Regions from separate parts of the Vibrio maritimus genome, predicted to be linked through region 1. Evidence: predicted binding sites of a transcription regulator. Region 1 holds the regulator's gene; each other region holds the start of a gene.

Region 1 (7,258 bases):
TAGCTGTTTGTGGCGTCTGACAGTTCCAGCAGACGCCAAATTGCGCTTCGTTAGTCTCATGGCAAGCTGGACATACCCACGGCACGTTACCGCTTTTCTCAGCCTGTTTTTGCCAATCTTGAATGACAGCTCGTGCCATCATTTCTTGCTCTTTGTTGAAAAGCCAAACGTAGGGTAGTGAATTTTCGTCAAACGGTACTTCCCCTCGTAACCCGAAAACACCTTCGCCTCGTACTTCACACTCGATACCTTCAGCCATCAACTGCTGTTGGACAATATGTGTTTCTGGTGGGTTATTGCCTACAAATATCTTCATCTATTCCTGTACCTGTGGCGAGCGAGAGATTTTTCCCATAATCCATTTAGCAATAAGTGGGAACAAACCGAGTAGGGCAAATGATGCCAACACGGTAGGGGAAACAATACCGGATAGACTGTCAATATTCGCTAGCTGAGTACCCGCATTGAGGTAGACTGCAGTTCCTGGCAACATACCCAGTTGACTCACCAAGTAATATTTAGAGACTCGAATTGGCGTGAGACCCATTAATAAGTTAATCAAGAAAAATGGGAACACAGGAATGAGTCTTAGAGAAAATAGATAGAAAGCACCGTCTTTTTCGACACCTTTATTGATCGTCTCAAGTTTCGAACCGAACTTACTTTGTACCCAATCGCGAAGTAGGAAGCGACTGCTCAAGAATGCCAATGTAGCGCCTATGGTACTCGCAAATGAAACAAGCAGTAAACTAGTCCAAAAGCCAAACAGTGCTGCGCCAAGTAAGGTAACCACGGCAGCGCCTGGAACAGAGAATGCAGTAATCGCTATGTAAGCGAAGAAATAGGTGAGGGCAGCAGCCACAAAGTTCTCATTGATGTATTCACTCAGTGCTACTTGCTGTACTTTTGCGTTTTCTAGTGTGAGATGTTGACCAAAGTTGATGCCCAAATAAATGACGACAGCAACCAAAACCAATCCTAGTATCAGCTTCTTGCTCATGACGATATCCTTTTGATGACTCAGTATTAGTGTAGTAGAAAGGCTGAGTATGTTTTTCCTTTCAACTAATACAAAAAAATCAGCCATAAGGCTGATTTTTTCTCGAGATGACCGTAACTTAATTAATTAAGCTAGCCAGTTCGTCTCTTTTAGTCTGAGGAATCACAGACCAATGAGTACCATTTATCGCACCTTCAAGAGCCCATAAAAGCTCTAAACCTACGGTACTTGAATGGGTTCTCTGAATGGCCTTGAAAGCCTCAACCGAACCATGATCCTGAAGTTCAACCACTGATTCAATGCCTGCTTTTTTGAGCATGCGCTCAGTGGCAAGGCGAAGATTCGGAAGGTCTTTCAGGCGATTAGGTTTCGCTTCGGATTGTTGCTCTTTCTCAGTTTTCGCGAACTCGAGTGCCTGTTTAGCGTGATCGAGAATACCTTCTTGATCTTGCCAACAGTCTTCAGGTAACGCGAAGTACTTAGTAACAACGGGAAATCCACGCTTTTTATAAACATAAGGCTTGTAACCCAGTTTTTTGAAGGTGGATACGGTCTGACGGTTAGTTCTGATATGTAATTTGTTATTCACTGCTAAGGCAAACATCGTATCATCTACGAAGATGCCAAATCCCCCAAACATGGAGCGAGACTTTACTCTTCCAAGCTGAGCGAATAATTGCATTGAATTTTTTAGTATAGGATTATCCATGCTTTATTCTTTTCTCGGTGTTATTGATTGTGTCACCAGAATCAGGTCCGAGAGTATAGCAATCAGGTGTCAGAGCTCTGTTAGGCATATGCCATAACTGAGTCTTCTCCCCTTGCCATCGGCAACCCCGCTACCTATCAATTAAAAATTGGTTTAGGCCGGAGGCTTTGCGTCCCACCCTTTCAGATGGTTTGCCCTGTGCGTGACTTCATTAGAATAAATGAAAACGACATAAGCCTATGATTACTCAGTTGCAAAAATGTGATGTTGGTTCAAATAATGGTGGGTTATTTGTGCTTGAGGGTGCGTAAAAAACTAACAATCGAGAGAAGAAAACTTGAATGGGGTTCAAAAAAAAGTGCCTGGAAAGGCACTTTTGTCAGCATTATGTAAGGCTTTTGACAGAGTCTCGTTCAACAATCTCTGGGTGCATTTCGAAAATGCGCTTTTCATGACCTTTATCTTTGATTCGTTCTAATAGAATCTCAAACGCGTTTTTACCGACACGACGTTTAGGTTGGTGAACCGTGGTTAGAGGTGGCGAGAAGTACTCAGCCAGCTCGATATTATCGTAACCAATGACAGAGATGTCCTCAGGTACGCGCACACCCAGTTGTTGTAGGCGACTCATCAGGCCAAACGCCATGGTGTCGTTGAAACAGAAGATAGCGGTAGGTCGGTCTTCCATTGCAGCAATACGGTTAGCTGCGATAACCGCTGTATCGCATTCGAAGTTGCCTTCAAGAATACGATCGTCTTTCATCTCGATACCTGCCTCAGCAAGGGCACGTTTGTAACCGATGATACGCTCTTGGCACACGGCTTTCTCCAAGTGACCGCTTAGACAAGCAATATCAGTGTGACCTTTTTCAATCAGGAACTTCGTTGCGAGATAACCGCCTTCTTCGGAGTTATCGATGATCTTGTCCGCTTGTGAGCTTTCTGGGCCCCAGTCCATGATAACTTTAGGAATGTCGGCGTGACGATCAAGCATCTCTAGCAGCTCTTCGGTAAGATCAGAGCACATCACGAGGATGCCATCCACGCGTTTCTCTGCCAGCATGCGAATGTAATCGCGTTGCTTTTCATACACACCACCAGTGTTACATAGGATCAGCGTGTAGCCTTGGCGGTAGCAGTAGCTCTCAACACCATCGATAACCTCAGAAAAGAACAGGTTAGTTGATTGAGTCACTAACATACCAATGGTTTTCGTTGAGTTACATTTTAAGCTACGTGCAACGGCGCTTGGTGCGTAGTTGAGTTCGTCGACCGCCGCCATCACTTTTTCTTGAGTTGCTTCAGCAACAAAGCGAGTCTTATTAATAACGTGGGATACTGTGGTCGTTGAAACGCCTGCAAGGCGGGCGACATCTTTAATAGTTGCCATAGTGATATCCTATTAGTCGCGGCTTGATAATTAACGTTGGTACCGCTTCAAGTATAGTGGTCTTTGCAAACATATAACGCTATGTTGTTGTAAACATAGTATTTGGCTGCGAAAACCGAAAGTTGCATGCAAGCCACGGCGAAAAAAGCTCAGAGCGTAGATTTCAACAGGTGTTTTTGGACACAAGTCCGCGTTGAATGCCAAGGGCATTTGCATTTAAACGGCGGATTGTAGACTTAGGTTTGGGCGCTGGCAATGACTTATCCAATAAATTTATAACTAAAGCGCAAATTAATTCTCACAGATGTGATGCAAATGATTTGCGCTTTAAGGTTGGCTAGCCTTGCTCACCCTCTAGGTAGGTGTAGTCAAGTTGGCAGAATGCTTCGAGTAGTTTAGCGGCAGAGGCATAAAACCCAAACTCGTCGTTGGTTTGGCATTTCGCAACAAACTGAGGTAGCCATGTCATCAAGTAGTTCTTGATGAACTCTGCTTGCTCGTGCAGCGCATCGTTCATATGTGCTTCCGCTTCAAGCTCATTGGAGCGAATGATTAAGTTGCCTAGAAAATCTAGCTCGATCGCGAGGTGATCCGCTGGCTCATTTAAGTCCTTATTCACTGCCACACTGTGCTTAGCTAACAGGTCAGCCATATCCTGTGCAGGTTGATCATTTAAAAGACCAGACTTACCAATATACATAGAGGCATAAGGCAATGCGCCATGCTTGTCCGACTTTAAAAATAGATCGCAAAAATCGGCAGAAAGCTCTAATTGTGCGTCTTCTCTGACTTGAAGGCGGTTCAAGGACTCTGTAAAGACCTGAATGGGTTCTTTTAGGGAAGGGTTTTCTCCTAAGCCAGATAAGAAAGAGCGAATTTCAGGGCTATGGTATTTGTTGAGTTCATCATCAGTGAGCTCGGCAGCGAATAGGCTTGAAAGCCACCAATAGATTTCTGCGCGTTGCTCATTAAATGCTTTGATTTCTTGCATTTGAATAATCTCCAAAAATGATAACTCTATTTTAGCCAATAAAGATGAATAGCAATAACTTGTTGTGTGAAAAATTGAGTTAACTTATGAAAAAATAAGACAAAAATTAATTTCTTTAAGGGTAAGTTAACACGAGTATTCGTTGCATATGAGACGCAATCGTTTTGGTTGTTTTGAATCAAAAAATAGTAAGGTTTCCATGCCTATGAGGGGATGTAGACTAGAATTGTGAATGTTTATGAATAGAATGTCCCTGTCATGACAAGATTGAGAAACCACAGATGAAATATCACGTTTTGGTTGTAGAAGATGACGTAGTCACTCGCAGTAAGCTGGCTGGCTACTTCGAAAATGAAGGCTACTTGGTTAGCGAAGCTGAAGATGGTCAGACGATGCGTCAGGTGCTGGAAGAATCCAGTATCGATCTCGTTATGTTAGATATTAACCTCCCTGGTGAAGATGGTTTGATGCTGACAAGAGAGTTAAGAAGTCAGTCAGACATTGGAATCATTTTGGTGACCGGTCGCACCGATAGTATTGACCGTATTGTTGGCCTTGAGATGGGTGCAGACGACTATGTCACTAAGCCGTTTGAGCTACGTGAACTGTTAGTGCGAGTAAAAAACCTATTGTGGCGTATTTCACTAGCGCGCAAACAGCCAGTACTTGAAGAGTCAGTGCAAAACGAGCATGTGGTTCACTTTGGTGAATGGACGTTCGATAAGCAGCGTCGTTCACTGACGAATAATGGCGACCCTGTAAAACTGACCAAGGCTGAATATGAATTGTTAGTTGCACTCTCAACGTATCCAAATCAAGTTCTGAGCCGTGAGCGTATCCTCAATATGATCAGTCATCGAGTTGATGCGCCGAACGATAGAACCATTGATGTTCTTATCCGTCGCATGCGTGCCAAGATGGAATCAGATCCAAAGAATCCACAGATATTTATCACTGTCCATGGCGAGGGCTACATGTTTGCTGGTGATTAAAGTCGGCTAGCGTGTAGTGATAGAAAATGCTCCAGTTGTCTCTTTGATAGCTGGAGCTTTTTTATGGGAGCAATGTAGAGATACTTGGTCGTTGTATATGCAACTTGTAACTATTTTTGTTAACTGACTCGCGTGAGAAGTCGGTGCTTTCTGAGTCGGAAAAAGACTCTATAAACCTGAGCTAGTTTGAAAGTGGCGTCGTTTCCGTTGAACTGCCTCTATTGGGCAGCATTGATTGGCAACGACATTCTTTGGTTCAACAAAAGGATTTTCCATGACCAAGCTACAATTAGGCTCTATTCCAATATTTAAACGGTCAGTGAATTTGTCGCTGATGCTTACCTCGAGTTTACTGTTTTCTGCACCAAGCTTGGCAGTACAGTGTGACAGTTTTCCTATTTGGGACGACGGCACAAGTTACAACGGTGGCGCTCAAGTTCAATGGCAATCATCGGCGTACCAAGCGAACTGGTGGAACCTGAACGCTAACCCTGTTAACCACTCCGAACCTTATCAAGAATGGTCATTAATAGGGGCCTGTGATGCTGGTGGCACAAACGCTGCTCCCTCAGTGACGATTACTTCTCCAGCCTCCAACGCACAGTTAGCCTCAGGAAACCAAGTCACCTTCTCTGCATTGGCCGAAGACAGTGATGGGGAAGTTCGAGAGGTGATATTTGAGCTGCAAGGGGCGCAACTGGCAGTGCTGTCGAGCGCTCCTTACCAAGTAACTTGGTTGACGGAAAGTGGCAATTATGAACTGGTAGTGACAGCCATTGATGATAAAGGTGCGTCGACACAATCGGCTCAGACATTCTCAGTCGTAGACGCATCTAATCAACCACCTGTTGTTACCTTGACCAGTTCGAAGACTCAAGTTTCGGTAGGAGATAGTGTCCAGTTTACCGCAGAGCCCTCAGACTCGGATGGTACCATTAGCAAGGTTGAATTTAGTGTCAATGGTGCACTAGAAAAGTCTGTGACCGTCGCTCCTTGGGTCATGGATTGGATATCAACCGCTGCGGGCAGCTATACGATACAAGCCGTTGCGACAGACGATAAAGGCGCGACGTCCCAGTCGCAAGTTATCACGGTTGAAGCCATAGCATCGGCAGGAGGTAAATGCTCAGGTGCGACAAACTATATCGCTGGCAGTAGCTACGCAACCGGGCAGAATGTGGTCAACAATGGCGAGCTCTATCAGTGTCTTGTTGGCGGCTGGTGTTCATCTGACTCGGCATGGGCTTATGAGCCTGGCGTTGGACAGTACTGGCAAGATGCCTGGAGTGGACAGGGTGCCTGTGCGACAGCACCAAATATTGAACTTATTTCACCGGTAGAAGGCGAAACGGTTCTATTAGGAAGTGATGTCACTATCCTTGCGAATATTGAGGATCTAGATGGAACAGTTGCCGATGCTGAGGCATTCGTGAATGGTACGTCAATAGGCTTAGTGACGGCATCACCTTATCAATGGACGTGGAATGCGGTGGGACAGGGCTCTGTAGATTTACAGGTCATTGCTACTGACAATGAAGGTAACAGCAATCAGTTAAACACAAGGGTATCAGTGACTGATCAACCTATGGTCGCTACGATTACTTCTCCTTCTTCTGGCGATGTCGTCGCGATTGGCAAAGCTGTGACTGTGAATGCGAATGTCAGCTCCCTGCAGAGTGAGGTGGCTAAGGTTGAACTCTACGCGAATGGTCTTTTGGTCAGCGGTGACACCACAGCGCCGTATCAGTTCTCTTGGACGCCAACGACCATAGGGAACTATCAATTGAGTGTCATCAGCACGGATCTGCAAGGGAATACGGTGACGTCTGCTAGCGTTGGCGTGTCGGCAAAATCTGTAGTCCAACCGAAACATAAGCTCATCGGCTACTGGCACAACTTTGTCAATGGTGCGGGCTGTCCAATCCCACTTAACCAAATGTCGAAAGACTGGGACATTATCGACATTGCTTTTGCTGACAATGATCGTAACAGTAATGGTACGGTGCATTTTAATCTCTACAATGGTGACATCTACTCGAGCTGTGCGCCGATAGATCCCGTTCAGTTCAAACAAGACATCAAAGACTTGCAAACGGAAGGTAAGATTATCGTTCTGTCGCTTGGTGGCGCTGAAGGTACGATAACACTGAACACAGACGCGGATGAAACAGCGTTT
Region 2 (7,258 bases), 1.7 Mb from region 1:
AACTGGTGTGATGATAATGATCAGCATGCCGAGTATCGTACCGGTGAACTTCATCATGAGAGTGCCTACCAGCTTGTTGATGAGGTAGTGACGGACTCACTTCAAGCTATCGTGTGTGCCAGCGATACCTTAGCGCTTGGCACGATCAAACGCTTACAAGAGCTTGGCCGAGAAGATATTGTTGTGACGGGCGTTGGTGGCAATGAACTCTTATCTTTCCTGTTCCCGAATATCTACAGCATTGATCCTGGCTATCAGCAAGCGGGAGAGAAGGCGGCTAACCTATTGATAAGTCAGCTTACTGGTAATAAAACCATCTCTCATCTCACGCAAGAAGCGGTGTAATCACGGCTTCTTTTTCTTTGTAGCTCCCTTAATCAACTTGGCGCATTTATCAACAATTATTGTGATCACACTCAATTAATGGGACTGTTCCCATTTTTGTTTGAATCATTCCATGGCACACTTTGCGTAACTTTTGGGAATGTTCCCATTCGCATGTTGCGATATTATTAATACAACGAGACAAATGGACCTAGACGTCTTAACCCTACGTCTCTATATCAGTAAAAGGTGTACAAACGATGAGCAAGATAGCCCAGCAAGACATTGCAGCGATCATCGACGGTGTTGGCGGCGCTGACAACATTGCCAGTGTTAGCCACTGTTTAACTCGCTTAAGATTCGTTCTTAACGATACCGATAAAGCCGATAAGTCGGCATTAGAAAGCCTTAAGATTGTGAAAGGCTGCTTTACCAATGCCGGTCAGTTCCAAGTGGTAATTGGTACTGAGGTCGACGAAGTCTACAAAATGTTGATTGACTCAGCAGGCAAGAAAGCGGCGTCTAAAGACGATGCCAAGCTGGCTGCTCGTCAGAACATGAACTTTCTAGAGCGTGGTATTTCGCACCTAGCCGAAATTTTTGTTCCCCTTTTGCCGGCGATTATCACGGGTGGTTTGATTCTTGGTTTCCGCAACGTTATCGGCGACATCCGTATGTTCGATGGCAAAACCTTAGTGGAAATCAGCCAGTTCTGGGCAACCGTTCACTCGTTCTTGTGGCTAATTGGTGAGGCGATCTTCTTCTTCCTACCGGTTGGCGTGTGTTGGTCTACGGTGAAGAAGCTGGGCGGTACGCCAATTCTTGGTATCACGCTGGGTGTGACCTTGGTATCGCCTCAACTGATGAATGCCTATCTCATTGGTAAAGAAGTGCCAGAGGTTTGGGATTTCGGATTGTTTGTGATTGAGAAGGTGGGCTATCAGGCTCAGGTGATCCCGGCGATGCTGGCGGGTGTGGCATTGGCGCTTATTGAAACCAACCTAAAGCGCATTGTCCCAAGCTACCTGTATCTGGTTGTGGTGCCATTCGTTTCAATCATTCTGTCGGTCATTCTTGCTCACGCCTTCATCGGTCCGTTTGGTCGCGTGCTCGGTGATGGCGTTGCGTTTGCGGCAAAAGCTGCGATGACGGGTGATTTTGCAGTACTGGGTTCTATGGTGTTTGGCTTCTTGTACGCACCATTGGTGATTACTGGTATCCACCACACAACCAATGCTGTTGACCTTCAGCTTATGCAAGATCTAGGTGGCACGCCAATCTGGCCTCTGATTGCACTGTCTAATATCGCTCAAGCATCTGCGGTTGTTGGCATCATCATTATCAGTAAGCGTGAGGGTGAGCGTGATATCTCAGTTCCAGCCGCTATCTCGGCTTACTTAGGTGTCACAGAGCCAGCTATGTACGGTATTAACCTTAAGTACAAGTTCCCAATGCTCAGCGCAATGATTGGTAGCGCAATTGCAGCCGCTATCTGTGGCAGCGCTGGCGTGATGGCGAACGGTATCGGTGTGGGCGGTCTACCGGGCATCTTATCGATTCAGCCTCAATACTGGATGGTGTATCTCATGGCGATGTTAGTCGCAATGGCCGTGCCGATTATGCTTACTTTGTTCCTGTACAAACGCGCTCAATCAAAAGGTGAGCTAGAGCTTGCGAGCGCGTAACCCCCATTAGTGGCTCACCTTGAGCCACTTCTTTGCTTTTTATTTTGACGAATTTCCAAATTGGTAAGTGAGATTAAACCTATGAGTCAAACTGCTCAAAAAGACTGGTGGAAAACAGCCACGATTTATCAAATCTATCCGAAGAGTTTTTGCGATAGCGGTGATAAAGGAATGGGGGATATCAAAGGAATTACCTCGAAGCTTGATTACTTAGCGAAGTTAGGTGTCGATGCCATCTGGTTGACTCCAGTGTATGCCTCACCAATGATTGATAACGGTTACGACATCTCAGACTACTATGCGATCAACCCTGACTTTGGCACCATGCAAGACTTTGATGAGCTGCTTGCTGCTGCCCATCAGAAAGGTATTCGCATCATTATGGATATTGTGGTGAACCACACCTCAACTGAGCATCAGTGGTTCCAGTCGGCACTAGGGGATAAACAAAGCCCGTACCGCGACTACTACATCTGGAAACCTAACGAAGGCAAGCTACCTAACAACTGGCAGTCAAAGTTTGGTGGCTCAGCATGGGCATTAGACGAAGCCACCGATGAATACTATCTGCACTTATTTGCCAAAGAGCAGGCTGACCTTAACTGGGAAAACCCAAAAGTTCGCGAAGAAGTAAAACAGGTCATCGAGTTCTGGGCACAGAAAGGGGTGGATGGCTTTAGGCTGGATGTGATCAACCTTATCTCAAAACAGCAAGACTTTGCTGATGATGACATTGGTGATGGCCGTCGTTTTTACACCGATGGTCCACGCGTTCATGAGTATTTACAGGAAATCAGTGAAGCAGTATTCCAGAAGTATGGCTCGGTAACCGTTGGTGAAATGTCGTCTACGACGCTAGAGCATTGCCAGCAGTACAGCTCACTGGATGGTAAAGAGCTTTCGATGGTATTCAATTTCCACCACCTAAAAGTGGATTATCCCAATGGTGACAAGTGGACGAAAGCAGACTTTGACTTCCTGCAGCTAAAACAGATTTTCAACCACTGGCAGACAGGCCTAAATGGTCAAGGGTGGGGGGCGCTATTCTGGTGTAACCACGACCAACCTCGCGTCGTGAGTCGTCTTGGTAATGATCAGCGATATCGAACCGAGTCAGCAAAAATGTTGGCAGCGTCTGTTCATCTAATGCAAGGCACGCCTTATATTTATCAAGGCGAAGAGATCGGCATGACCAACCCGGGCTTCACGGATATGAGCCAGTATCGTGATGTCGAAAGCCTTAATATGTATCAGCTGATGGTGGAACAGGGCGATACCTCTCATGAGGATATGATGGCTATCCTGAGACAGAAATCTCGTGATAACTCTCGCACCCCGATGCAGTGGAACGACAGCAAACACGCTGGTTTTACCCAAGGTACACCTTGGATTGGCGTTGCGGAGAACTATCCTCAGATCAACGCTGAGGCAGCGGTTGAAGATGAGCAGTCGGTATTCTACTTCTATCAAGAGCTTATCGCGCTTCGTAAGCAGTTAGCGGTGATTACTGACGGTAGCTATGTGGATTTGTTCCCAGAGCACGCTCAGGTTCATGGTTACTTGCGTGAGAGTGAGGAGGCGATGCTGCTGTGTTTGAACAACTATTATGGTGAGGAGACTCGCGTGGTGTTGCCGGAGCAGTTTGATGGTTTGGTGAGTCGTGCTGTGTTGAGTAATTATGGGGTTGTTGGTGAGGTTGAGTTGGTGGGTGAGGTTGTTTTGAGGCCTTATGAGGCTTTGGTGTTGTTGGTTGAAAAAAGTTAAGAGCCAAAAGCAAAGAGCTTTACCCCTCCTAGCCTCCCGGCTGCGCGCCCCGCTTAAAAGGGGAGGAACTACTGGCTCGCTATCGCATCGCCCGAATGATTTGCAACTAGGCGATGCGACGATAGGAGCTAGCCTGTAGTTCTCCCCCTTGATAACGGGGCGCGTAGCTAGGGGAGCTAGAGGGGGTAAACGAGCGAAGCGAGTAATACTCCCACCTCACCCATAAGTCACCACATACCTCGTCGGCTTATGATTCATCGCCAGCACCAAGTTCAACATCACCGCACCTAGAATCGAAATCCCAATAATCGACGGCGACACAAAGAAGAATGAAGCGACAAGAATGGCACAATCAATTGCCATCTGTGTTTTACCAACCGATATTCCAAACTTGTCCTGAATAAACAGACACAACACGTTAAAGCCACCTAGGCTTGAACGGTGTCTGAAGAGAATCAGCATACCAAGACCCATCAATAAGCCACCGGCAATTGCGCAGTAGATGGTATTGACGTTGTCCAGCGTGACCACTCGATGCATGTTGTCCGTAATAATAGACACCAAGGCACCAGAGATGGCGCTGCTGGCAGCAAAGCGTTTGCCAAAGCGTTTCCATGCAAGTAGGTAAAACGGGCTGTTTAGGGCGAAATAAAGCGTACCAAAAGAAATCGGCACAAACTGGCTCATAAGAAGGGCGAGACCTGTAGTTCCGCCAGTCAAAAGTTGAGCCGACTGAAGAAAGAATATCCCCTGAGCGACGATAAAGGTGCCAGTAAGAATCGCTATCCAGTCTTCTTTACGTGAGTGTTTTTGCATCAATTCTAAATTCTTCTAATCAATAAACGGCGCAATATTATTGAAAAGTTGATGTTTTCGGTAGCTTGAAGGGGAAATTTACGGTAAACCTATGTAATTCAATTTTTACACTGTGTAAATGGAATTATTGACACTTAGTGCCCGTGATAACGCCGATTTATCGGCGGATATGATGAAGCCTAAGGTTCACTATGAAAAAACTGCATGAGAAATTTCCAATTTTCTCTTTATGACCTAGATCAAATTATGTATGATGCAAGTCATCAAATGTGGTGACGAAAACGTTTGCTTTTGGTCATTGAGTGGTTTTTTTGAAACTTTCAGAACAATCTGAGTCAGGAGATACAGATGCTTAAGCGTGATATGAACATCGCTGATTACGATGCGGAGCTATTTGCAGCAATTCAAGAAGAGACACTACGTCAGGAAGAGCACATCGAGCTTATCGCTTCGGAAAACTACACTAGCCCTCGCGTAATGGAAGCGCAAGGCTCTCAGCTAACCAACAAGTATGCTGAAGGCTACCCAGGTAAGCGCTACTACGGTGGTTGTGAGTATGTTGATAAAGCGGAAGCACTAGCGATTGATCGTGCTTGTGAGCTATTTGGTTGTGAGTACGCGAACGTTCAGCCGCACTCTGGTTCTCAAGCGAACAGCGCAGTATACATGGCGCTACTTAACCCGGGCGACACAGTTCTAGGTATGAGTCTAGCGCACGGTGGTCACCTGACTCACGGTTCACCAGTAAACTTCTCTGGTAAGCACTACAACGTGATTCCTTACGGTATCGATGAAGCTGGCCAAATCAACTACGACGAGATGGAACAGCTTGCTGTTGAGCACAAGCCGAAGATGATCATCGGTGGTTTCTCTGCATACAGCCAAATCGTAGACTGGGCTCGCATGCGTGAAATTGCAGACAAGGTTGACGCTTACCTATTCGTTGATATGGCGCACGTAGCGGGTCTTATCGCTGCAGGTGTTTACCCAACGCCAGTGCCACACGCTCACGTGGTAACAACAACAACGCACAAGACTCTAGCGGGTCCTCGCGGTGGTCTTATCCTGTCTAATGCAGGTGAAGACATGTACAAGAAACTGAACTCTGCAGTATTCCCTGGTGGTCAGGGTGGTCCTCTAATGCACGTTATCGCTGGTAAAGCAGTGGCGTTCAAAGAAGCGATGGAGCCAGAGTTCAAAGAGTACCAAGCGCGCGTTGTTAAGAATGCAAAAGCGATGGTTGCACAGTTCCAAGAGCGCGGTTACAAGATCGTCTCTAACGGCACTGAGAACCACCTGTTCCTTGTTGACCTAATCGACAAAGACATTACAGGTAAAGAAGCGGATGCAGCACTAGGCGCAGCAAACATCACTGTGAACAAGAACTCAGTACCAAATGACCCGCGTAGCCCATTCGTAACGTCTGGTATCCGTGTTGGTTCACCTGCGATTACTCGCCGTGGCTTCACTGAAGCGGATGCGACTGAGCTTGCTAACTGGATGTGTGACGTTCTAGACAACATCAACGATGCATCAGTAATCGAAGCAACGAAAGCGAAAGTACTAGAGATCTGTAAGCGCCTACCTGTTTACGCGTAATTCTCTACTGCTGATACGCAATGAAAAAAGCGAGCTAAATGCTCGCTTTTTTAGTGCCTGAAACTTGAAGGTCTCGGGGTATTACTTATTGATGTTAAGCAAAGTGCCTGATTTGCATCGGAATGAGTAATACTTACGGCTCTCACTAAACTGACCCAAGCCTTCGCCATTACAGTAATCAATGTTGATATCACGCATGATATCCAATGTCTTCTCGCTGTTAAGGGCGAACTTAGCACCGTCCTTACAAACGATACGAACGCGACCATCGTCGCTGACCGAGTATAGGTTCACTTCAGTGTTACATAGCTCGAATGACGCTTCTAAATAGTTGTCTTGCTGAGTGTTTTGCGCACAACCTGCGATCACTGTTGCCGCTAGAATCGGCAAGCCAATTTTCAATAACTTCATGCTACATCCTTGATTGGGTGAAACTTTTTCTTTAAGCCTACCTAAAAATAGCAAAAATGCGAGTATGAGATTGTCATGTTGCATATTTTTCTCAAAAAAAACACGGATTGCTTCAACAGCGAACCCGTGTCTCTTGTTCCGAAAAAGGCAATGTTACTTCAAAGAAGCAATGTTCCTTCAAAAAGACAAAGCTATTTCACTTCTTCGCCTTTTGCTTGCAAGTCTGCATGGTAAGACGAGCGAACAAATGGACCACATGCTGCATGGGTAAAGCCCAGCTCTAATGCGATCTCTTTTAGCTCATCAAACTCTGATGGTGGCACGTAACGCTCTACGGGCAAGTGGTGACGACTTGGCGCTAGGTATTGGCCTAGAGTTAGCATGGTAACGCCGTGAGCGCGAAGATCTTTGAGTACTTCAACGATCTCTTCTTTGGTTTCACCTAGACCCATCATCAAGCCAGACTTGGTCGGTACCTCAGGGTGCATCTCTTTAAATTTCTGAAGAAGTTGCAGTGACCATTTGTAGTTCGCACCTGGACGCGCTTTGCGATATAGGCGAGGCGCTGTCTCTAGGTTGTGGTTAAACACGTCTGGCGGGTTATCTTTTAGTGCCTCAAGCGCTACATCCATACGGCCGCGGAAGTCAGGTACCAAGGT
Region 3 (7,258 bases), 1.1 Mb from region 1:
TCGCTCTCATTACCGAGGCCAGTGAGCCCATTACTCGCCAAACCATCGTGGCTAATCCTGATAAAACGCCGACCAGTTAATGGGCCATGCTATTGATGAAAGGTATGGATGAATGCTATGGATGATAATACGAGAGTAGCTTGGCTCCGCCTCTCCCTGTGTCCGGGAATTGGTCCCGTCACGTTCTATAAGCTGCTAGCCGTTGATGACCCGCGCAACATTGTGGAGTCAGATGAACAAACCTTATCTGCGATAGGGCTCAAGCCAAATCAAGTGAGCTTTATTCGGCGTAAGTCAGTTGAGCTTGCACATAAAGCGATGGAATGGAGCAATTGTGCCGACAACCACATCTTAATCCATCAAGATGAGCACTATCCGCCATTATTGCGTGAGTCTAAGGGCTGCCCTCCTATTCTTTATGTCCAAGGCGATGTGAGTGTGTTGTCCGATCAGCAAATCGCCATGGTAGGCAGCCGAAATGCGAGCTCAGGGGGGCTCGAAACCGCGCGCAGCTTTGCGGCTGAGTTTGTTCGGTATGGCTACTGCGTGACAAGTGGTCTGGCACTCGGAATTGATGGCCATGCACATCAGGGCGCACTAGATGCATGCGGGAAAACCATAGCGGTATTGGGCTCAGGGCTAGGCTCTATTTATCCAGCCCGCCACCGTTCCCTCGCGCAAAGGGTTGCTCAGCAAGGAGCCTTGGTGAGTGAACATCTTCCGTGGATAAAGCCGAGAGCCGAGCACTTTCCGAGACGAAATAGAATTGTCAGCGGGCTATCGCTCGGTGTCGTGGTGGTGGAAGCGGCCGAGAAAAGTGGCTCACTGATAACCGCAAAATATGCAGCGGAGCAAGGACGTGAAGTTTTTGCCGTTCCTGGTTCTATTCGTCATGCCTATCACTCAGGTTGCCATTCATTAATACGAACCGGTGCCTGTCTCGTACAAAGTGTTGAAGATGTATTGTGTGAAATAGAATCTCTGTCTAACTGGTCTAAAAAAGTACAACCAACACTTTTTGACCAAGTTATTGATAAAGAAGAATTGCCATTTGCAGATCTGTTGGCTAACGTAGGAATAGAGGCAACGCCGGTTGATATTTTGGCGCAAAAGACCCATATTCCTGTTCAAGAGGTCATGCAACAGCTTTTAGAGCTCGAATTATCGGGTCATGTTGTTGCTGTAAACGGTGGTTATATTCTTAAGGGGAGAGGCTAGCTATGATGATGGACATACTGATGTACCTGTTCGAAACCTACGTGCATAGCGATGCAGATCTGCAGGTTGACCAAGACGAACTTGAGGATGAGCTGTTAAGAGCAGGCTTTAAGCAAAAAGATATCTACAAGGCACTCGAATGGCTTGAGGATCTAGCTGAGCTGCAAAACACCGACAATCACTCCGCCATTGCGATGAGTGCCGCGACCTCGACACGAATCTACACTGCTCAAGAAATGACGCGCATGGATGTGAAAAGTCGTGGACTATTGATGTTCTTAGAACAGATTGGTGTACTGACCACAGAAACCCGTGAAATGGTTATCGACCGTGTAATGGGACTGGAAACCAACGACTTTGAGCTCGATGACCTGAAATGGATCATTTTAATGGTTTTGTTCAATGTTCCAGGCAACGAAAACGCGTACACTCTCATGGAAGAACTCATCTACACCGCTGAACGAGGTGTGGTGCATTAATCCTCCCAGCCCAATCAATTGGGTTGCTTGCGTTAAGAGAACACCATGAGTGGTAAAATCGACAATCAACTTTTCTCGGCTCATGAGCATGCACTGGATCATGAGCCGTGTCCTCAATGTGACGCTGGTAAGCTGATCCTTAAAAATGGCAAACACGGCCCTTTTCTAGGTTGCGACCAGTACCCTAGCTGCGATTACATTAAACCCTTGCATCAAAATGATGGTCATATCATCAAAGAGTTAGGTGTAGCGTGCCCTGACTGTGGCTCAGAGCTACTGCTGCGCCAAGGACGATTTGGAATGTTTATCGGCTGCAGTAACTACCCAGAATGTCATTTTATTCAATCACCCAACAAGCAAGAAGAGCCAGAGCAACCAACCCAAGCGACGGTCTCCTGTCCGGAATGTGCTAAAGGCGCGCTGACAGAGAGAAAGTCGCGCTTTGGCAAGGCCTTTTATGCCTGCGATCAGTATCCGAAGTGTAAGTTCGCAGTTAATCACCCTCCAGTCGAGGGGCACTGTCAGTATTGTGGTTTTGAGTTGTTGGTAGAAAAGAAGCGGGCATCAGGTACGGTACTTGAGTGCGCGTCAAGGCGCTGCCATAAAGTGCAAGAAAGCGAATAACAAAACGGCTCCCAATGGGAGCCGTTTTAAATTCTAGCGTTTAACCAAGCTTAAAGTGCTTCAGCGGCTGGTTTAAGTGCAGGAAAAGCGGTCTCATCTAGGAGTTCAGACAAGGCAAGCAGCTGCGCTTTTAACGCGGCTTTGTCGTCTGCAGTCACATTGATGTGACCCATCTTACGACCAGCACGTTTGTCTTTACCATACCAGTGCACGTGGCAGCCAGTCAGAGCATGCACGGCTTCTGGCAGGGTATCTTCACCCAAAATGTTTACCATTGATGTCGTGCGAATGGCTTGTGTCGAGCCCAGCGGCATATCGCATACTGCGCGTAGGTGGTTTTCGAACTGACACGTATCAGCACCTTGCTGAGTCCAATGCCCAGAGTTGTGCACGCGAGGAGCGATCTCGTTGACAAGCAACTGACCATTGACATCGAAGAATTCAAGCGCGAGTACACCCACATAGTCCAGAGACTCAGCAACAGCGGTAAACATCTGTGCCGCTTGTGCTTGAAGTTCACGTTCATCAATCGCAGTAGATAGTGTCAATACGCCATCGGTGTGCACATTTTCAGCCAGTGGATAGATAGCAATCTCACCTTGCTTATTGCGAGCACCAACCAATGAGACTTCCCGTTGGAAAGGAACAAACTCCTCGGCAACAATGGCTTGGCTGTCTGATTCAGCAATGCACTGTGCCATTTCGGTCCAGATAGCATCGACGTCATCAAGCGTTTTCAATCGCCACTGGCCTTTACCATCGTATCCGCCTAAAGCGCTTTTGAGCACCATTGGAAGGCCAACATGCTCAATAGCCGCGTCGAAATCAGCGCGTGTGTTGATGACAGCGTATTTAGCGTTCTTCACTCCGGCATTGTCGAGAAGTGCTTTCTCTATGCGACGGTCACCACCGGCTTTGATGGCCTCTGTCGAAGGTAGGAACTTGCCACTCTTCTCACAGATTGCGAGCACGTCATGTGGAATATGTTCGAACTCAGCAGTAATCACATCAGCTTGAGCGATAGCCTGCTCTAGACCGTTACCTAAAACTTCAAGTGTTAGCGGGTGAACGATATTCTCGCTACGCACGTCAAATGCGGAGATTTGAATATTCAATGGAGCGCCAGCCAGTGACATCATACGTGCCAGTTGTCCGGCCCCTAGAACCAGTACGTGTTTCATTATTAGTCCTCAGAAGGATCTGGATTAGCAAGTACGGTTTCTGTTTGTTGGCTGCGGAACGCTTCAACTTTTTCCATCACGGTATTATCGTGAACACCAATGATTTGCGCAGCTAGGATACCAGCATTTGCTGCACCTGCTTCACCAATTGCCAGTGTGCCAACCGCAATGCCTTTTGGCATTTGCACGATAGACAGTAATGAGTCCATGCCTTTTAGAGCACGGCTTTGAACTGGAACGCCTAATACAGGAACACTTGTGAATGCTGCAGCCATACCTGGAAGGTGTGCAGCACCGCCGGCGCCGGCGATGATAACTGAGATGCCACGCTCTTTAGCAGAGGTCGCGTAGTCAGCGAGTAGTTGCGGTGTACGGTGAGCAGAAACAACCTTGGTTTCATAATCCACACCAAACTGATCCAGCATTTCTGCTGCAAGTTTCATGGTTGGCCAATCTGATTTTGAACCCATAATAATGCCGACTTTCATCCGAAGCTCCTTCAAGGCGTGTGCAAATGGACTAATTTGCGCGCATTATACGAGGATTTTTTTCTTAGGAAAACGTTTGCGTGGGTGAATTTTGTGTTTTTTTCTGGATTCTCACCCGGCTTTTGAGCATAGTGCCGTTGAAATGTAAAATAATTGTTTAGCTTTTAATAAAAGGAAGTCTCGGTGGATAATTTTCAAACCACAGTTGCGGCGCTTCAATCCGGTGAAGTAATTGCTTATCCAACGGAAGGTGTGTTCGGTGTTGGATGTGACCCTGATGATACTAAGGCGATTGAAAAACTGCTGGCAGTAAAAGAGCGTCCGGTAGAGAAAGGTCTTATCCTCATCGCGGCCAATTTTGAACAGCTGCGTCCCTATATAGATGAAACACAACTAACGCAGCAACAGCTTGAGAGTGTTCAACAGACCTGGCCAGGGCCTTATACCTGGATCATGCCAGCCAGCTCTCGTGTCTCTTCTTGGTTAAGCGGTGCTTTTGATACCATTGCGGTGCGCGTGACCGACCATCAACTGGTGCAAAAGCTGTGTTTGGCCTACGGCAAGCCGATTACCTCAACCAGTGCTAACCTTTCCGGTATGCCATCATGCATGACGACAGAAGAAGTGAAAGAGCAGCTCGGTGACCGATTAGTGGCTATTCTCGAGGGTGAAACCGGCGGTCGAAACAAGCCTAGTGAAATCCGCGATGCGCGCACCTTAAAAGTACTAAGACAAGGTTAAGGAGACCCTGTGCAGCAAGTCGATAAACATCAAGTCAAAGCGTTTCTACTTCAGCTTCAAGACGATATCTGCCAAAAGCTAGAGCAACAAGACGGTGTCGCTACCTTTCAACAAGATGAGTGGCAACGAGAGCAAGGTGGCGGTGGTCGCAGTCGAGTGATGAAAGACGGCCACGTGTTTGAGCAAGGCGGCGTGAACTTCTCACACGTGTTTGGCGACAAGATGCCCGCTTCCGCAACGGCTCACCGACCAGAGCTAGCCGGGCGTAAGTTTGAAGCGATGGGGGTTTCGCTAGTGATTCACCCTAAAAACCCTTATATCCCTACCTCACATGCCAATGTGCGCTTTTTTATTGCAGAAAAAGAGGGAGAAGATCCGATTTGGTGGTTTGGTGGAGGCTTTGACCTGACACCTTTTTATCCGTTCGAAGAGGATTGCCAGCACTGGCATGATACCGCTAAGCAAATCTGTCAGCCATTTGGCGAAGAAGTCTATGCAGAGCATAAGAAGTGGTGTGATGATTACTTCTTCTTGCCGCATCGAAATGAAACTCGTGGTGTAGGTGGCTTATTCTTTGATGATCTCAACCAGTGGGGATTTGAGCGCTCATTTGCCTACATGCAGGCGGTAGGTAATGGGTATACCGATGCTTACTTGCCTATAGTCGAGAAGCGCAAAGATGAGTCTTATGGTGAACGCGAGCGCAATTTCCAATTGTATCGTCGCGGACGCTATGTAGAGTTTAATCTTGTTTATGATCGTGGGACGCTGTTTGGCTTGCAAAGTGGCGGCCGTACAGAGTCCATTCTGATGTCGATGCCTCCATTGGCTCGTTGGGAATACAGTTACCAACCAGAAGAGGGAAGTGCCGAGGCGAAGCTGTATAGCGACTATCTACAACCTAGAGAGTGGTAATTGAGCGGATAGCCACAGTTCAAATAGCCATGGTTCAACTTGGCGAATGTGTGTCGAAATGATAGTGTCGAGCTATACCTTTCGGCACCCATTAGGCAAGGACAGTAGGCACAGACATGAGCAAGCCCGATCAGTACGTTGTATTTGGTAACCCCATTTCACAAAGTAAGTCACCGTATATTCATACACTTTTCGCACGACAAACCTCGCAAAACCTAGAGTATGGTCGCCAAGAACCAGAACCTGAAGGCTTCAAGCAAGCAGCAACGGACTTTTTTCTATCGGGTGGCAAAGGGTGCAACATTACCGCACCATTTAAAGAAGACGCTTATCAGTTCGCTGGTCGTCTGACCGAACGCGCGCAGCTTGCTGGCGCGGTCAATACACTCAAGAAACTCGATGACGGCGAAATCATTGGAGATAACACCGACGGCGAAGGCTTGGTTCAAGATCTGCTACAACACCAAGTTCAGCTAGAAGGCGCATCTATCTTAGTGATTGGTGCTGGTGGTGCTGCTCGAGGTGTTCTCAAGCCACTTCTCGATCAAAAGCCCGCATCTATAACCATCACCAACCGTACTTTTGAAAAAGCACAGCAGCTCTCTGAGCTTTTTGATGAGTTTGGCCCAATTGCAGCAGTTCCAATGAGCGATATTGCAAACGCCTATGATGTGGTCATCAACTCTTCTTCTACCAGCCTCTACAAACAGCTTCCTGATGTTAGCAGTGCTATCTTTGCTAACCACACCGTGAGTTATGACATGACTTATGGTCAAGGGCTCACGACATTCAATCAATGGGCTAAGGACTCTGGCGCAAGATTCGCTTATGATGGTTTAGGTATGCTAGTGGGGCAAGCAGCCGAAAGCTTCATGTTATGGCGAGGCTTGAGGCCAGGCACTAAGCAGATCTTGCGAGAACTAAGAAAGAACCTAGAAGGTTAATCGAATGAATCAGTCCATTTTGTTTTCTGACCAGCTTACTTGGAATGAGGAAGCCGGCATGGTTGAGTTTCATGCTCAGCAGGCTGGAATGTTGATTATCTGTTTGGTGAGTCTGGACAAGCTGGGTAAGCTTAATAACTCCAGTGAGGTTTCCAAGGAAAACGCCTTAGAGCAGTTTGAAGCGGCGCGCTTTGATATAGAAGAGATAGCTGAAAGCCTCGTTGAAGATGAGGCTTTCGATGAACAGGGACGCATTATCATTAACTAACGAATGATCGTTACTTCCTGCATATAGTCATTTTTGTTCTGCACATAGTTATTGGCAGAGCGCAGCAAAAAGGCTCTTTCTTTATCGGTTAAAGGACGAGCCTGTTTGACCGGACTGCCTACATAGAGGTAGCCGCTTTCTAAAACTTTATTAGGTGGCACCAGCGAACCTGCTCCTATCATCACATCGGACTCAATGGTTGCGCCATCAAGTACGATGCTCCCCATACCCACAAGAACCCTATCTTTGATGATGCAGCCATGCAGCATTACCTTATGACCGATAGTAACGTCATTACCTATGAGTAATGGGTAGCCTTCAGGGTTTTCCGCATTCTTATGGGTAACGTGCAATACACTGTTGTCTTGGATATTAGTGCGCTCACCTATTTCTATATGGT
Region 4 (7,258 bases), 340 kb from region 1:
AAAGAGATACAACAAGTTAGAACTGCATTGGCTCCTCTTTGTGACACTGACGACATTCTTGTTGCGCCGCTGCATGCCTCAGTGACGGATCATGAGCGGAGCTTAGCCATGACCATACAAGACAAGCGCAAAGTGGTACTGGCTACTAATGTTGCTGAGACGTCGCTGACCATTCCCAATATCGGGCTAGTGATTGATTCAGGGTTAGAGCGCCGTAATGTCCAGCGAAATGGTCAAACGACGCTCATGCTCACTCACATTTCAAAAGCGAGCGCGTCGCAGCGATCGGGCCGCGCAGGGCGCGTGATGAATGGTATTTGTGTACGTTTGTATGGAGAGCATGCAGCATTAGAGTCGGTAACACCACCGGAGTTGCAACGCGAGTCTATCGTGGAGCCAATGCTGGCTTCCGCGGTTTGTGGGCACGAGTTAGAGACCCTCAGTTTTATCGACACTATACCGGATAAGTCATTAGCCTCGGCAAAAATGCAGCTCAAAGAGTTAGGGGCGATTGATGATAATGGCATTACCGAGCATGGGCGAAATCTTGCTCCACTGCCAGTTGATGCTATCTATGCCGATCTTGTCACGAAGATGCCAACCAAGGCGCTGAAAGAGGTCATGATTGATTTGACCGCAGCAATCTGTACTACGGGCAAGCTTTATCAACTGACATCTAACGAAGAAGCACTTGAACGCTTGGATATCGAAGAGCCGTTTGGATGCGATGCGCAAATCATGGTTGGTTTACTGCGTGGCGAGAGCTTCTCTGGCGTCAGCGCAGATCAAGATGCTCTGCGCGAAGCGCAAGGTTTGTCCGAGCAAATGCGTTCGGTATTTGAGCTGCCAAGTCTAGAAGTCGCATCGCGATACGATCGAAACGAGTGGGTTAAGCAGATGATCAATGCCAATCCAACGTTGTTGTTTGTGCGTCGAGAGAGAAGACGCGAGGCGCTTGGTAATGGGTTGATTGAGGTCTTGTTGGGTCGCTCTTGTCGACTCAAGAGTAATGCAGAATCTGCGTTGGTGTTATCAACGCACTCCCTACCAGGGCGCGGTGTGAAACAGACGATGACCTTGGGAACCTTGCTAGTTCCGGTTGAACTCTCCTTGCTGCGTGAGCTTTCGATAGGTGAGTGGGTTGCTGGAGAGGCCGTTGAGACGGAAGCCGGCCTCGTTACCACTGAAACCTTAGTTTATGCAGGAAGAACAATTGCCAAACGAGAAAGTGAACCGCAGGGAGAAGCCGCACTTGCAGTTATTGCTAATGCGATAATGAGTGGTCAGCTATTGCCGGGGTTAGCACAAGAATTATCAACAAAAATGGCGCATTGGAAACTGTATCTTGAACTAGGATTGGGGCAAGGGCAGAGCTATGAGACTGGAGAACTGTCTCTATGGTTACAAAGTAGGCTTGCCGAACTTGGTGTTGAAAGCTTCGACGATCTTGAACTTATCGATGCGAATGACTTTGAGTTTGAAGGCATTCCTGAATGGGAGTATGCCGACTTCGCTGCTAAGTATCCACTTGTTATTCAATTGAGTGGTTTGACACTGACGGTTGAGTACTTCGGTAAAGGTAAACTAGTCGAAGTCAGTCATCATTCGGGATCAAGAAAAGATGACCCTAAACGCAAAGAGCTGCCTGCTTGGTCGGGATGGCGAGTGAAGTACCGAAAAGCTAGCAGAGTGCTAGACTTGAGGTAGTGTCCGTTAGCGAGGTGTCAAGGCAGGTTACACAACAATTTGCCTATTGCTGAGCGAATGTTCAGAAGATGTTGCGTATTGGGTTTTTATATCACTTTTCACATCGTAAAAGGGCTATAAAAGACCGTTTTTATATATCCTATTGCTATATAAGCAAGCTTGAATGATAGTAATCAAGTAGCATTCTGCAATCGGGAGTGAAGATGTGTGATGATAAAAAATCGCCAGTGGAGTTTGATTACACCAGTTTTCTCGGCGAATCGTGCAGTAAAAAATGGACTTTCCTAGAGGCGTTAGCTTCTGTGGCTCCAGTGTTTGGTGAGGCTTGGAAAGAGACCACCAAACAAGACAGTGACCCAGACAGCCGCTTGTGGGAGATGGCGCTTCAGTCTTTATCAACCAGTCGTAGTGATGAATCCAACCTAGTGTCGTTAATTCGACTTGCTCGAGATGAGCATATTGATTGCCTACAAGTGATAATGCCTTATTCACTCGATGCCGATCAAATCGAAACGATACAAGCCAAAGGGAATGCGAGTATTACTGCGGTGCCCGATGAAGACGTACTGATCGCAGTGATCCATGCTTAGCATTAGCTTAGTCGATGCTAAATTGAGACTTAGTTAGCCATGCAGATACCCCAATATTCGTATAGTTAACAATGTTCGAACCAATGAAAAGGGGGAGCGCCATGCTCCCCCTTTTTGGTACTGAATGTCTTCAAAGCTGGCCAGAATTAGTCTGCAATCAAGTCGTATTCGGCACGCAAGATATCGATGATCTCTTGTTTTGGATTTTCGCTTAGCTTGATCTCACGACCCGTAATCTTTTCTGCGATACCAGTATAAGTGCGTGATACGTCCATTAGTGCTTCTAGCGGCAATGCATTATCTTTCGCAAGTGCCTCGCGCTCTGGCATGCGCTCTTTATTTAGAAGGATATCAGGATCTGGGAAGTGGTTTAGCAGGAACTGACGGAAGCCTTCCTTTGAGTTTTCAACGATGCTTCCTGTTTCGTAGGCTTTCGTATCCCAGATACGTGATGAGTCAGGTGTGCCCACTTCATCCATATAGATTAGCTTTTCTTTGCCCTTTGAATCCGTTACGTAGCCGAATTCAAACTTGGTATCAACAAACGTTTGGTCAATCACTTCAAGTGCATTACTGATAACGCCAAAGCCTTCTTTAAGCAACTTCTCATAGCCATCAATGTCAGCTGCATTGCTAAAGTTGAATGCTTCGAAGTTGTCGACAATGTTCTGGCGAGTGATGTTGACATCATCTGCTTCAGGAACACCAGGAATACCGCGCAAGATACCTTTTGTGGACGGTGTAATAAGAATATCTTCCAGCTTCGAGTCTTTCTCTAGACCCTCTGGTAGCGTAATACCGCAAAACTCTCGCTCGCCTTTCTCATAGGCACGCCACATTGAGCCAGTGATGTATTGACGACAAATAGCTTCAATCATGACTGGTTTAGCTTTTTGAACGATCCAAACAAATGGGTGAGGGATGTCCAGGATATGGCTATCCGCTAAACCGTTATCTTTGAAAAGTTGGAACCAGTGATTTGAAATCGCATTAAGTGCTGCGCCTTTACCAGGAACACCTCGAAGATCACCTTCGCCGTGCCAAATACAATCAAATGCTGAAATTCGGTCACTGATAACCATAATCGCAAGTGGTGCGTCTTCTGCTACGTCGTAGCCTTTCTCTTTGATAAGGCGGCGGCTATCTTCTTCAGTCAGCCAATATACAGAACGCACTTTACCGCTATGAACCGGTTTGTTAGTGCGAATTGGGAGATCGTCGTTTACGGCAAGAACTTGATCAGCAAGACTCATGGAGACATTCCTATCTAATGTAAGGTCGCGACAACAGCGACAACAAGTGGAAGAGTGGTAACACTCATTATTGCCACGCATCATACCAGAACTGGTTGATCCTGCCAGAGAAAAAGCAAACGTTTGCGCAATTTGTTTATGTTATAGAGTCAATTGTTTAAAAAGACGGCTTTAGGTTCGTGTAAAGGGTGGTTGTGTGAGCGGGAATGTAGGTACGACTCTAGGCAGGTTCGCTGCCTCGAGTCTGAAAAGAGGCCTATTAATGTAGATAACGTTCGCCAGATAAAAAAACGACTTCACACTGCTGGCTTAAAGCGAGTGCGTTCAGCGTTGCTTGCTCTTGGGTACTAAACTGACCGTTGGCGATAATGGCGCATGCGTTTCCAGAGCGGATTGCTTTTTCGACAACTTGATATTGCGTCAAGCTAGCAGAAGGTTTCATTTGAACCATATGCTTACCCAACTTATGAAAATGAAGTGCTTGTCCTGCAGAAGGGCGAGGGCATTCAGCTGTCATCAAAATCCACTGTGGTCTAGACGTTAGCCTCGATAACTTTTCAAGAACTTCATCCTGAATTCCTTGTGGTGCAATACTGCTACCGAATGCGTTGTAAGTACGTGAAACATTGTATTGAGAGCGAATTTGATTGTTGAGTAACATAACCCTGTTCCTTTATACATGCTGTATGGTTATACAGTAGTTTTTTGCAGGGGAAAGATCAAGCATTTTTTGTTCATTAAAAACTCAGTTAAACTTAAGTGTCTGAATTTTAATGAATTTAAATTTTAGGTTATCGTGAGTTTTTAGGGTGAGATGATGTAACAACAGTAGTTTGGAGTAAAAGTACTGTATAACCACTGTATAGTACGTCTGTTGGTAAGCAATGAGTTGAGCGGGGTGTAGGGAGTTTGAGGGACTAGAGACTAAAACGCCTCTGTTAACAGAGGCGCATTGCATTTCATTTACGGTTGAGCGGTCATTTTGTTGCGAAGCTCGATTTCTGCGAGATTAAACTGCCTGACATCCATAACGGCAAAACTTAAACATTGCTCGCAAGAGTGATGGCACTTGCCGTCAATATACTCATGTTTAGTGACATAACTTGGTGTGTGGCACCAGTCACAGATACCTTCTTTAGTGAATACGTACATTATTACTCCCCACCCTTATCTGTCTGGGTGTTATTTTCGCGGAGTATTATGACACAAAACCAATAGGAATGTTAAATATATGTTTCAAAAAAGTGGTATTGTGCAGATTTGGTTATAAAACCGCCAGTTTAAATAGCGATTATCGACTCTTTAGATGGTTGGTAAGCGTGTTCAGCGCAAGGTTAAGCTGCTTCATCTCTTCTTCACTACCTTGGGCATCTGGGTGATAAATGCGGCTCAACTGCTTGTAGCGCGCCTTGATCTGCTTTGCTGTAGGTTGTTCATTCATGTTGAGCCCGAAGCGAAGGTAGGCATCTCTTACCGCTGAATGTGGGCTTTGGGAACTCGAGTTTTGGGAATCAGTCGAGCGACTGCGCAGTTGTTCGGTTGCCGATTTAAGTTGTTTTTGCAATGTTTTGATGATCTGTTGTTGTTTAGCGAGGTTTTGTTTTAGCTGTCCGAGGTTCAATTCATGATCATTGGACGCACGCATTGTTTGTCTCTGTAGATAGACTCCAGTAGCAATGATTGCTCCGATCAAGACAAGGTAGCTCGCGTGGATTAACCAACGCCAATCTGAAGAGGTCGCCTCCGGCGAGGGTATGTGAGTAACCGCTTGAGGTGCGTTTGCTTGCTCTTGCTGTTTCAGTGCCTCTATCTGGCGCAACTGCTGAGCATTGAACTGTGCTTGAAGTGCGGCGTCATAAGCTTCTTGATAGCTAGGCGAAGCATCTTTCGCAAGGGAGTACCACAAAACCGCTTGGTCTTCGTTAGGAATGTCTACCGCTGCTTGTTGATAGAGTTTTGCGACTTTTCCGAGTGCAGAGACGTCACCTTGAACCGCGAGCTTAGTATAGAGTAGCGCGGCTTTTGATGGATTGGCTTGAACACCTCGACCAAACTCTAGCGCTTGAGCGTAGTTAAACGTGGCGGCGGGATGTTCATTCTCACTGGCTTGTTGATACCAGTGTGCCGCTTTTGTAAGGTCACGTTTAACACCTTCACCCGTCTCGTAGGCGAGACCTAGCTGGTATTGGGCATCGGCATTGTTAAGTAAAGCTTGTTTTTCTAGCGCCTCGGTAGACGCCTGGGCGGAGGAGGGAAGGCAGAATAATACGAGTAAAAGCAGCATGCTACGTGGGTGAGTCGCCAAGCTTTTAAACATCTATTCTGCGCTCCGTTTGCAAGTTAGATAGGTTTCTATTTAAGTAGTTTTGGAGCCTGTGCACCGTCAATAGGGCGGTTGACTGCCACCTTTCGACCTTTTTTGAGACCGACTTCATAGTCTGCAGTGATGTTCTTCATGGCTTCTTTTAGTTGCTGTTTGAAGGTTTCACGGTCAATGTTTTTAAACTCTTTATCTATGTAGTTGTTGATCTTGTTTGCTGACTCGTCATCAGGTGTGATGACTGGCAGCTTTTCAAGCGCACCTTCAATCCAACCAGAAACAAAAGAGTTCACACGGCGCGTCACTTCGGTCGTAGACGTGCCAGAGCCCGCAAAACTATTTCTAAACTGACCTGTCTGCTCGTTCATCTCGCGGTAAATGATGTCAAATGCAAAAGCAGCAAAGATAGCGCGATCCGCTTCACCAATGAACTCGACGCGTTTTAGCCCTTTATGATTGAGCAGGACAGCTTCAACACCAAACTTGGTGTTGATACCACGAATAACACGCAGCAAGGTTGAGCTGATGTTGGTCGGAAGCAGGTGAGTGGATTGCGTCTTACCCATCTTGATGAACTCGATATCATCTTTATCGAGACCATATTTCAACATAAGCCTATGCGCCATCTTGATGGCGTTTGCGGCTTCATTGACGTTCGCTGAGTTGCCTAGCTCTAGACATTTAGCGATCTTTTTGAGGGCTTTTTGTTTATCCATCGACAACCTGAAGTTTCTCAACCGTGGAAGAAAAAGGGGGGATATTTTAGCGACTTTTATGCAAAAGTGGAAGGGTGTCACAATAGGTGTGTATGGCTATGAAACTTCACACAGCCATACAGAAATTCAAAGAAGGTGCGTTTTACAGCCCGAGTTGATCGAGGAGATCTTGGTTGTCGTCGACTGCTTCCGCTTTGGGTTTGGCTTTCTCAGATTGAGCCGTTCGCGCTTTCTCAATAATAGCGTCTGGACACTCGTCTGGCTGAACTTCAAACTCTTCCATTTGAATAAATTCCGTCTTATCCATCGCAAACTCAAGATAGAAGATATTGTTGTTTTCTGTCGAGAAGGTAACGCGTCTTGCTTGAGGGCGTTCCAAGTTGGTGTCGACAGAGAGCACGACTTGCTTGTTGATAGACAGCATCTTTGGCTGGTTTTGAGTAATGTTGGTTTGCAGCTCTTTACGCACTTTATTCGTAAAGTCGCCAACCAATTGGTTCATCAATTCACCAAGTACATCGCCTACTTCGTCAGAGTTGTGGTGAATGGCTAGCTCTTCTTCAGGCATGCCCATGTTACGCATGTAGTTGGTATAAAGCTCAAGGGCGGCTTTGGACGTAAAGTTAATCACCACCAATCCCGAAAATCCGCCATCGAATAAAACAAAGCAAC

The links. Region 1 encodes PurR, which represses purine synthesis genes. Its sites were predicted from a motif close to TNANGNAAACGTTTNCNTNA; they were not measured.
Region 2: glyA (serine hydroxymethyltransferase) is a predicted target of PurR. The motif match lies at 4,863-4,882, and genes of this name have one in related genera.
Region 3: purE (5-(carboxyamino)imidazole ribonucleotide mutase) is a predicted target of PurR. The motif match lies at 4,055-4,074, and genes of this name have one in related genera.
Region 4: LY387_RS09395 (phosphoribosylaminoimidazolesuccinocarboxamide synthase) is a predicted target of PurR. The motif match lies at 3,662-3,681, and genes of this name have one in related genera.

What each region holds. Positions count from the first base shown of each region.
Region 1 is NZ_CP090438.1:2,373,475-2,380,732, reverse strand. It holds gene LY387_RS10800 (DUF2007 domain-containing protein) at 1-316, opposite strand, end outside; gene LY387_RS10805 (alpha/beta fold hydrolase) at 1-3, shown strand, start outside; gene LY387_RS10795 (TVP38/TMEM64 family protein) at 317-1,000, opposite strand; gene LY387_RS10790 (TfoX/Sxy family DNA transformation protein) at 1,119-1,709, opposite strand; cyclic di-GMP riboswitch class I at 1,827-1,915, opposite strand; gene purR (HTH-type transcriptional repressor PurR) at 2,095-3,099, opposite strand; gene torD (molecular chaperone TorD) at 3,437-4,090, opposite strand; gene torR (two-component system response regulator TorR) at 4,372-5,082, shown strand; gene LY387_RS10770 (Ig-like domain-containing protein) at 5,357-7,258, shown strand, end outside.
Region 2 is NZ_CP090438.1:711,018-718,275, forward strand. It holds gene treR (trehalose operon repressor TreR) at 1-345, shown strand, start outside; gene treB (PTS trehalose transporter subunit IIBC) at 585-2,009, shown strand; gene treC (alpha,alpha-phosphotrehalase) at 2,091-3,773, shown strand; gene LY387_RS03235 (YitT family protein) at 3,990-4,589, opposite strand; gene glyA (serine hydroxymethyltransferase) at 4,938-6,188, shown strand; gene LY387_RS03245 (hypothetical protein) at 6,270-6,599, opposite strand; gene lipA (lipoyl synthase) at 6,791-7,258, opposite strand, start outside.
Region 3 is NZ_CP090438.1:3,519,856-3,527,113, reverse strand. It holds gene LY387_RS16400 (LysM peptidoglycan-binding domain-containing protein) at 1-80, shown strand, start outside; gene dprA (DNA-processing protein DprA) at 118-1,218, shown strand; gene LY387_RS16390 (DUF494 family protein) at 1,221-1,697, shown strand; gene LY387_RS16385 (type I DNA topoisomerase) at 1,743-2,321, shown strand; gene LY387_RS16380 (5-(carboxyamino)imidazole ribonucleotide synthase) at 2,372-3,502, opposite strand; gene purE (5-(carboxyamino)imidazole ribonucleotide mutase) at 3,505-3,990, opposite strand; gene LY387_RS16370 (L-threonylcarbamoyladenylate synthase) at 4,174-4,731, shown strand; gene hemF (oxygen-dependent coproporphyrinogen oxidase) at 4,741-5,646, shown strand; gene aroE (shikimate dehydrogenase) at 5,763-6,590, shown strand; gene LY387_RS16355 (DUF1488 domain-containing protein) at 6,595-6,858, shown strand; gene LY387_RS16350 (gamma carbonic anhydrase family protein) at 6,855-7,258, opposite strand, start outside.
Region 4 is NZ_CP090438.1:2,037,349-2,044,606, reverse strand. It holds gene LY387_RS09405 (helicase-related protein) at 1-1,707, shown strand, start outside; gene LY387_RS09400 (hypothetical protein) at 1,911-2,297, shown strand; gene LY387_RS09395 (phosphoribosylaminoimidazolesuccinocarboxamide synthase) at 2,444-3,550, opposite strand; gene LY387_RS09390 (hypothetical protein) at 3,810-4,211, opposite strand; gene LY387_RS09385 (hypothetical protein) at 4,514-4,702, opposite strand; gene LY387_RS09380 (J domain-containing protein) at 4,842-5,867, opposite strand; gene LY387_RS09375 (DUF2786 domain-containing protein) at 5,903-6,586, opposite strand; gene LY387_RS09370 (DUF3334 family protein) at 6,729-7,258, opposite strand, start outside.